2 regions of the Micromonospora sp. CPCC 205554 genome follow, and region 1 is predicted to be linked to the other one. Evidence: predicted binding sites of a transcription regulator. Region 1 holds the regulator's gene; the other holds the start of a gene.

Region 1 (4,414 bases):
CGTCATCCGCGACAAGCGCAAGCTCGGCAAGGTGACCGAGCAGCCGGCGAACGACGCCTCGGCGGCCGACGCGGCCGCCGACGCGCCCGCCGAAGGGCTGGTCGAGGAGGCCGAGGTCGTGGTCGACGAGATCGGCGGCGAGGCCGAGGTCGGCGGTCCGACCGTGGTCGACTCGCCCGCCGAGCCGAAGGGCGGGACCGGCACGGACGCGCCGCTCGGCGCCGAGCTGGAGTCGCTCCGCACCGACCTGGAGGAGCGCACCCGCGACCTCCAGCGGGTGACCGCGGAGTACGCCAACTACCGCAAGCGGGTCGACCGGGACCGCAACCTGGTCCAGGAGCAGGCCACCGGGGCTGTGCTCACCGCGCTGCTGCCGATCCTCGACGACCTGGACCGGGCCCGCGAGCACGGCGACCTGGTGGGCCCGTTCGGCAGCGTGGCCGAGCAGCTCACCGGCGCGCTCACGAAGTTCGGCCTGACCGCGTTCGGCGAGAAGGGTGACCCGTTCGACCCGACCCGGCACGAGGCGGTGGCGCACCAGACCTCCGCCGACGTGACGGAGCCGACCTGCGTGCAGGTCATGCGGCGCGGCTACCAGCTCGGCGAGCGGCTGCTGCGGCCCGCCATGGTCGCGGTCGCGGACCCGGAGTAGTGCCGACCCGTGACGTCCCGCCCGCCCGCACCGGGCGGGCGGGACGACCGGGATTCGACCCGTGGAAGGGGGTGGACCGGTGAGTTCCAAGGACTGGATCGAGAAGGACTACTACGCCGCGTTGGGCGTGGACAAGTCCGCCTCCTCGGACGAGATCAAGAAGGCGTACCGCAAGTTGGCCCGGGAGTCGCACCCGGACCACAACCCCGGCGACACCGGCGCGGAGGAGCGGTTCAAGACCGTCTCCGAGGCGTACGCGGTGCTCGGTGACGAGAAGAAGCGCCGCGAGTACGACGAGATGCGCTCGCTGTTCGGCTCCGGCGCCTTCCGGCGCAACGCCCGCGGCGCGGGCCAGCCGGGCGGCATGCCGTTCGACGTCTCCGACCTGTTCGGCGGCGGCGCCGGCGCCGGCGACAACCGGTTCAGCGGCGGCGGCTTCACCGACCTGTTCAGCTCGATCTTCTCCGGCGGCGGAGGCGGCGGTGGCCCGGCGCGCCCGCGCGGCCCGGCGCGTGGCCGGGACGTGGAGACCGAGGTGGCGCTCGACTTCACCGACGCGGTACGAGGCGTCACGCTGCCGCTGACGCTGCGCGCTCCCGGGGTCTGCGACACCTGCCACGGCAACGGCGCGAAGCCCGGCACCCAGCCGGTGGCCTGCCCGGTCTGCCACGGCGCCGGGGTGACCACCCGCAACCAGGGGTCGTTCAGCTTCTCCGAGCCGTGCCGCAACTGCCAGGGCGTCGGCACGATCGTCGAGGAGAAGTGCCCGGAGTGCCACGGCACCGGCGGGGTCACCAAGACCCGCACGCTGAACGTGCGCTTCCCGGCCGGTGTGGCCGACGGGCAGCGGATCCGCCTGGCCGGCCGGGGTGAGCCCGGCGAGCGGGGCGGTGCGGCGGGTGACCTGTTCGTACAGGTGAAGGTCCGCCCGGACGAGCTGTTCGGGCGTACCGGGGACGACCTGACCCTGACCGTCCCGATCACGTACGCCGAGGCGGTTCTCGGCACGGACCTGCGCGTACCGACCCTGGACGGGACGGTGACCCTGCGGGTGCCACCGGGTACGCCCAGCGGGCGGGTGCTGCGCGCCCGCGGCAAGGGCGTCGTACGCAAGGACGGCCGCGCCGGTGACCTGCTGGTCACGCTCGACGTGGTGGTCCCGGCGAAGGTGTCGGACGAGGCGCGGGCGGCGCTGGAGACCTTCGCGGCGCAGACTCCGCCCGCCGCGCGGGAACATCTCGACGCGCGGGTACGTCGATTCAGTTGAGGTCGGCAGCGGAGGTGAGCGGGCATGTCGGAGGAGTACGTCGGCTCGGGTGACCCGGCCTACGAGGCCAAGGTCTTGATGATCTCGGTGGCCGCGCGGATGGCGGGGATGCACCCCCAGACGCTGCGCCAGTACGACCGGCTGGGCCTCGTGCAGGCGGGCCGGGCGTCCGGCGGCGGTCGCCGGTACAGCGTCCGGGACGTGGTGCTGCTCCGCGAGGTGCAGCGGCTCAGCCAGGACGACGGCATCAACCTGGCCGGGGTCAAGCGGATCATCGGGTTGGAGCGGCTGCTCGAAGAGGCGCAGCAGCGGGTGGCCCGGCTGGAGGCGGAACTGGACGCCGCGTACCGGCGGATCGCCGAGCTGGAGTCGCTCGGCGGCTTCCCCCGCGGCGACCTCGTGCCCACCAACCGCACGTCCACCGCGCTCGTCGTCTGGCGTCCGCGCCGCGCTCCCGACCGCTGACCTCGTACCTGAAGGCCGGCGCGCCCCGCTCCCCCGGGGCCGCGCCGGCCTTCGTCGTCCCCCCGGGCGGTTCGCGGGCCGGGTCAGGGGAAAGCGGGGTACGGCGGGTTGGGGTCAACTAGGCTTTCCACAGGGGCAAAAGCCCCCAAAGCGGATTCCGGGCTGGCGGGGGGAGTCATGACGGAACCGGCGAAGAAGGTGGCCGAGCGCGCGGAGGAACGGCTGGAGAAGGTGGCCGAGAACGTCCGCGAGCGATTCGACCGGGTCACCGAGGGACGTTTCAGCGACAAGGTCAAGGAAGGGCGCTTCGCCGACCAGACGGACCACGGCGTGGACCGGGCGCGGGACGACGAGCGGCGCAAGAAGCAGGGCGGATCGACCTGACGATCCGCCGACGTGCGGGCCGGGGTCCACGGGGGATCCCGGCCCGTTCGTGTCCCGAGGGGCGGGCGGGCACCACGCACCCGCCCTCGCGGTCGATCATGAAGTTGGCGGCGACAAACCGGACACCAAACACCGCCAAGTTCATGATCGACCAGGACGGTCGGGTCGAGGTGGCTGGGCGACGCTGATCCTGGGGGGATGGGGGGATGGGGGGATGGGGGGGATGTCGGTCCGTTCGCCGTTCAAGCCGGCGATGAGGCGTCAGAGGCGGCGGTTCTCGCGGACCAGGCCGCCCTCGCACCAGTCCCGGTAGACGAAGAGATCCGGCCGGGCGAGCAGCACCCGGCTGTTGTGCGCCCAGTTGCGCATCAGGTCGTCGCCGGACTTCTCGGCCTGCTCGACCAGCTTGCGGAACCGGCGCTTGGGGTGGGCGCGGAAGTTCGTCCGGATGCCGTCGGCGGCGTAGATGTAGAGGCAGTGCAGCGTGAACCGCCGCGCCGGGCAGCCCTGGTCCATCGCCAGATCGAACAGCGTCTGCACCAGATGGTCACCGGCGACCAGCAGGTCCCAGTCGGGCGGCATCGAGGTCAGCGGCACCGAATCCGGTTGATAGGCCCACGCCCGAAGCTCGGCGGGCGAGGGATCGACCGGGTTGGCGAAGCCGCGGAACGTCTCTTCCTGCACGCTCACCGGCCGACCTTCCGCTTGCGCTGGCGGGGGCGCAGGCCACCCGCGGACCCTGGCTGCTGGGCCGAAACGTTAACGCGGTTGGACGGAGCAGGGGTAGACCTTCCCGGGCTCAATTTGACAACGCCGGGCCGGATCTGTCCTACGGCTGATCCGGCCCGGCGCCGGGTCAGTCGCCGGAGCCCAGAGGTAGCGGCGCGGGTGGCCGTGCGGCGGCGGCGCGGCTGCGCAGCCACTGCTTGAACCACGGGGTGTCGGGCAGCCGGGCGAGCAGCGGTCCGGTCACCACCGTGATCAACACGTACGCGGTGGCGAGCGCGGCGAGCTTCGGCTCCACCGGGTAGATGGCCGCGACGGCCAGTCCGGCGATGACGATGGAGAACTCGCCGCGCGGGGTCAGCGCCAGGCCGGCCCGCCAGCGTCCGGGCTCGGCGATCCCGGCCCGGCGGGCGGCCAGGTAGCCGGTGGCCACCTTCGTCGCCATGGTCACCACTGCGAGCAGCAGCGCGGGCAGCAGCACCGGTGGCATGTCCAGCGGGTTGGTCACCAGACCGAAGAACACGAAGAAGACCGCGGCGAACAGGTCACGCAGCGGGGAGAGCAGCTCGGTGGCGTGGTGCGCCACCGGCCCGGACAGCGCGATGCCCACCAGGAACGCGCCGACCGCCGCGGACACCTGGAGCTTGGCCGCGACACCGGCGACCAGCAGGGTCAGGCCGAGCACCCCGAGCAGCAGCGCCTCCGGATCCTTGGCGGAGAGCGCGGCGGAGATCAGGTGGCCGTACCGGATGGCCACGGCCAGCACGACGACCACGGTGAACACCGCGATGGCGAGCGCGATGCCGCCCTTGACCAGGCCGACCCCGGCGAGCAGCGCGGTGACCAGCGGCAGGTAGAGGGCCATCGCCAGGTCCTCGATCACCAGGACGGAGAGGATCACCGGGGTCTCCCGGTTACCG
Region 2 (4,414 bases), on a different contig from region 1:
GGCGACTGTCGTCAGGCCGCGGCGAGCGCCGGACCGTCCAGCGCCTCCGTGCCGATCTCGGCCGGGCGCAGCGCCAGCGCGAGCACGTCCGCCACGTCGGACAGGGTGTGCACGGTCAGCGCCTCCCGCACCTGCGCCGGCAGGTCGTCCAGGTCCGGCTCGTTGCGCTTCGGGATGATCACCTCGGTGAGGCCGGCCCGGTGCGCGGCGAGCAGCTTCTGCTTCACCCCGCCGATCGGCAGTACCCGGCCGGAGAGCGTCACCTCGCCGGTCATCCCGAACTCGGGCCGCACCGGACGCCCGGTCACCAGGGACGCCAGCGCGGTCACCATGGTGATGCCGGCGCTCGGGCCGTCCTTGGGCACCGCGCCCGCCGGGACGTGCAGGTGGATCCGCCGCCCGGCCAGCGCGTTCGGGTCCAGCCCGTAGCGCCGTCCGTTCGACCGCAGGTACGACCACGCGATGTGCGCGGACTCCTTCATCACGTCGCCGAGCTGGCCGGTGAGCGTCAGGCCCGGCTCGCCCTCCATCGTGGTGGCCTCGATGAACAGCACGTCCCCACCGGCGCCGGTGACGGCCAGGCCGGTCGCCACGCCGGGCACGGCCGTCCGCTCGGCCGACTCCGGGGTGAACTTCGGCCGGCCCAGGTAGCGGGCCAGGTTCCCGGCGTCCACGTGCACCGGCGCGGCGTCCGTGGCGAGCGCGACGGCCACCTTGCGCAGGATCTTCGCCAGGGCCCGTTCGAGCTGCCGGACGCCGGCCTCCCGGGTGTACTCGCCCGCGATCAGCGCCAGCGCCTCGTCGGCGACTGTCACCTCGTCGGCGGTCAGCCCGGCCCGCTCCCGCTGCCGGGGCAGCAGGTGGTCCCGGGCGATGGCGACCTTCTCGTCCTCGGTGTAGCCGTCCAGCGCGACCAGTTCCATCCGGTCCAGCAGCGGGCCGGGGATCGCCTCGACCACGTTGGCGGTGGCCAGGAACAGCACGTCGGACAGGTCGAGGTCGACCTCCAGGTAGTGGTCGCGGAACGTGTGGTTCTGCGCCGGGTCGAGCACCTCGAGCAGGGCCGCGGCCGGGTCGCCGGCGTAACCGGCGGCCAGCTTGTCGACCTCGTCGAGCAGCACGACCGGGTTCATCGAGCCGGCCTCGCGCAGCGCCCGCACGATCCGGCCGGGCAGCGCGCCGACGTACGTGCGCCGGTGGCCGCGGATCTCCGCCTCGTCCCGGACACCGCCGAGGGAGACGCGGACGAAGTTGCGGCCCAGCGCCCGGGCGACCGACTCACCGAGGCTGGTCTTGCCGACACCGGGCGGACCGGCGAGGGCCAGCACCGCGCCGGAGCCGCGTCCGCCGACCACGCCGAGGTTGCGCTCCGCGCGCCGGTTGCGCACCGCGAGGTACTCCAGGATGCGGTCCTTCACGTCGGCCAGGCCGGCGTGGTCGGCGTCCAGCACGGCCCGGGCCGCGGCCAGGTCCGTGTCGTCCTGGGTACGCGTGTTCCACGGCATCTCCAGGACGGTGTCCAGCCAGGTACGGATCCAGCCCGCCTCGGGTGAGGCGTCACTGGCCCGCTCCAGCTTGCCGACCTCACGAAGCGCCGCCTCGCGCACCTTCTCCGGCAGGTCGGCGGACTCCACCCGGGAGCGGTAGTCGGCGGAGCCGTCCGGCTCGTCCTCGCCGAGTTCCTTGCGGATCGCGGCGAGCTGCTGGCGGAGCAGGAACTCCCGCTGGGACTTCTCCAGCCCCTCGCGGACGTCGCTGTTGATCTGCTCGGTGACCTCCTGCTCGGCCAGGTGTTCCTTCACCCAGCCGACGAGCAGGTCCAGCCGGGCGGTGACGTCCGGCGCGGCGAGCAGTTCGGTCTTCTGCGCCAGGCTGAGCCAGGGCGCGTAACCGGCCGAGTCGGCCAGCTCGGACAGGTCGGTCATCCGCTCCATCGCGTCGATCACCTGCCAGGCACCGCGCTGCTGCAGCACTGACGTCATGAGCGCGCGGTACTCACGGGCGAGTTCCCGGGCGCGGCCCGCCGGTGCGGGCTCGTCGAGTGTGGTCGCCTCGACCCAGAGCGCGGCGCCGGGACCGGGCACGCCGGAGCCGATGCGGGCGCGGGCCAGACCTCGGACGACCGCCGCCGGCTCGCCGCTGGGCAGCCGGCCCACCTTCTCGATCGTGGCGACCACGCCGACGGAGCCGTACTCACCGTCGATGCGGGGCACGGCCAGGAGTTCCTTGTCGCCGGTGGCGCGCGCCGCGTCGACGGCGGCCTGGGTGGTCGGGTCGAGGGTCACCGGGATGACCATCCCGGGCAGCAGGACGGCGTCGGTCAGGGGAAGTACCGGAAGAGTTGCCATCGAACACCTGCCATCACGTTGGTTGAGCGTGTCTGGCTCAAGTAACAAAACATGTCCCTTGTTCCGGGTTGTGACCCACGCCACTGCGAAGCGCCGCGTTCCCGCGCCGCGCACCCAATGGCGACACCCCTTTACCGCGACCCGCCGAATGGAAACAGCGGGCTATTGTTGCGGAATTACCGCGCGGTAGGTCAAACTCTTAGCCACACCCCGCCCGACACAGGGAGTAATGGCGATGGCAAGGAAAGTAATCACCGTTCTGACCGACGACCTCGACGGCGGAAAGGCCGATCGGACCGTCGAGTTCAGCCTGGACGGCGTGGCGTACACGATCGACGTCTCCGACGAGAACGCCGGCGTCCTGCGCAAGGCGCTGGATCCGTACATCAGCGCTGGCAGGCGAATCGGCCGGGGAACGGCCGAGGTCACCCGCGGCGCCCGCCGCACCACCCGGCCGAGCACCTCGGGAATGGACCGCGAGCAGAACCGCGCCATCCGGGAATGGGCCGCCAAGAACGGGTTCGAGATTTCCGAGCGCGGGCGCATCCCCGTGTCGGTGGTCCAGGCGTACAAGAACCGCTGACCGCCACCGGTTCACCGTCGGGCATCCGGGGGTCACGCTGAGAAATCGGTGTGGCCCCGATCGGCTTTCTACGGCCGGCGCTTTTCATCCGGCCGCATAGCGCGGCACGAGATTTCTTCCGGGCTCACCTCCCACCGCGCCCCGGCGCGGGAACGGCAGCGGCCGCCCGGAGGAGTCCCCCGGACGGCCGCGGCCGTACGCCCGCTCAGTTGACCCGGATGCGCACCACGTCGATGGCGGGGGTCTGGTTGGCCCGCTCCATCATCGGGATACGGTGCGAGCCGTCACCGGCCCAGACCGCGCACTGCGCCACGCCCGACTGCGCCAGGCCCGGGATCTGGATCAGCACGTCGTCCGGCTGGTCGCCGCCCCGCCCGTCCTCGGTGGCGACGAAGAAGGCCGGCACGTCCTGCGGGTTCGGAGGCTGCCGGGTGCTGCCGAGCATCCGGCAGGCGGTGTGGAAGTGGCCGCGCACCAGGCCCTGGCCGTTGAGCAGCGAGCTCTCCAGGTAGTAGCCGCCCTGGCCGGCGGCGAGGAAGCGGTCCCGCACCAGGTTCTTGGTGGTGACCCGGAGCGTGAACGGCTGGTTGCGCCGCACCTGGTTCGGGAACTGCGTGATCAGCAGCGACGGGTTGTTCGCCGCGGCGCCCACCTCACCGAACGCGGTGCTCACGCACCGGTTGCCGTTCTGGAAACCGTCGTGGGCCTGGAGCTGGCTGCCGGAGCAGTCCTTGGCGAGCACGTTCAGGCCGTTGCCGCCGCCGTTGTTCTGGCCACCGCCATTGTTGTTCCCGCCGCCGTTGTTGCCGCCGTTCTGGCCACCGTTGTTGTCGCCGCCGTTCTGGCCCCCGTTGTTGTTCCCGCCGTTCTGACCGCCGTTCTGGGGGGTGTCGGTCAGCGCGCACTGGGCGAGCTGATCCAGGCCCTGCGGGCGCTGGGCGACCCGGCCGATGGCGGTGGCGATCCGGTTGAGCGCCGCGGTCCGCTTGTCCGCGAGCGGACGCAGGATCGCATTGTTGATGAAGTCGCCGCCGTTGCGGCCCTCCGCGGCGAGCCGCCGGTTCGCCTCGGCGATCTGCGACTCCAGCAGCGCCAGGGTGCGGTCCACCTCGGCGCGGGCCCGGTCGGGCACCTGCGGCAGCCGGCCGCGGACGTCCGGGCAGGCCACGGTCGGGGTGCCGGCGCCGGCGCCGCCCGCGTTGGTCTGCTGGCACTCGGCCGGTGACATCTGGCCGTCGCCCCAGTGGTTGCGGACCCAGCGGCCGTTCTGCCAGGTACGGGTGGTGCTGCCCTGGCCGTTCGGGGCGGTCGCCCCCGGGCTCGCGGGCACGCAGGACGCCGACGCGGCGCGGGTGGTCGTCCGCCGGTCCTGGGCGGACGAGATCTGGGTGACGGCGACGATGCCGCCGAAGACCGCGAGCGTGCCGACGACCGCCAGCAACCGCTTGCTCCGCGCGTTACCGGATGACCGGCGCGCCCGTGT

The links. Region 1 encodes HspR, which represses chaperone genes until heat shock. Its sites were predicted from a motif close to TTGAGTNNNNNNNACTCAA; they were not measured.
Region 2: a site for HspR is predicted at 2,371-2,389, ahead of lon (endopeptidase La). Genes of this name have one in related genera too.

What each region holds. Positions count from the first base shown of each region.
Region 1 is NZ_JBAKHP010000021.1:50,166-54,579, reverse strand. Features, by position in the region: gene grpE (nucleotide exchange factor GrpE) at 1-652, shown strand, start outside; gene dnaJ (molecular chaperone DnaJ) at 732-1,919, shown strand; gene V6U82_RS22780 (heat shock protein transcriptional repressor HspR) at 1,944-2,384, shown strand; gene V6U82_RS22775 (hypothetical protein) at 2,562-2,768, shown strand; gene V6U82_RS22770 (hypothetical protein) at 3,030-3,458, opposite strand; gene V6U82_RS22765 (cation:proton antiporter) at 3,625-4,414, opposite strand, start outside.
Region 2 is NZ_JBAKHP010000001.1:170,427-174,840, forward strand. Features, by position in the region: gene lon (endopeptidase La) at 12-2,348, opposite strand; gene V6U82_RS00830 (histone-like nucleoid-structuring protein Lsr2) at 2,584-2,931, shown strand; gene V6U82_RS00835 (hypothetical protein) at 3,137-4,414, opposite strand, start outside.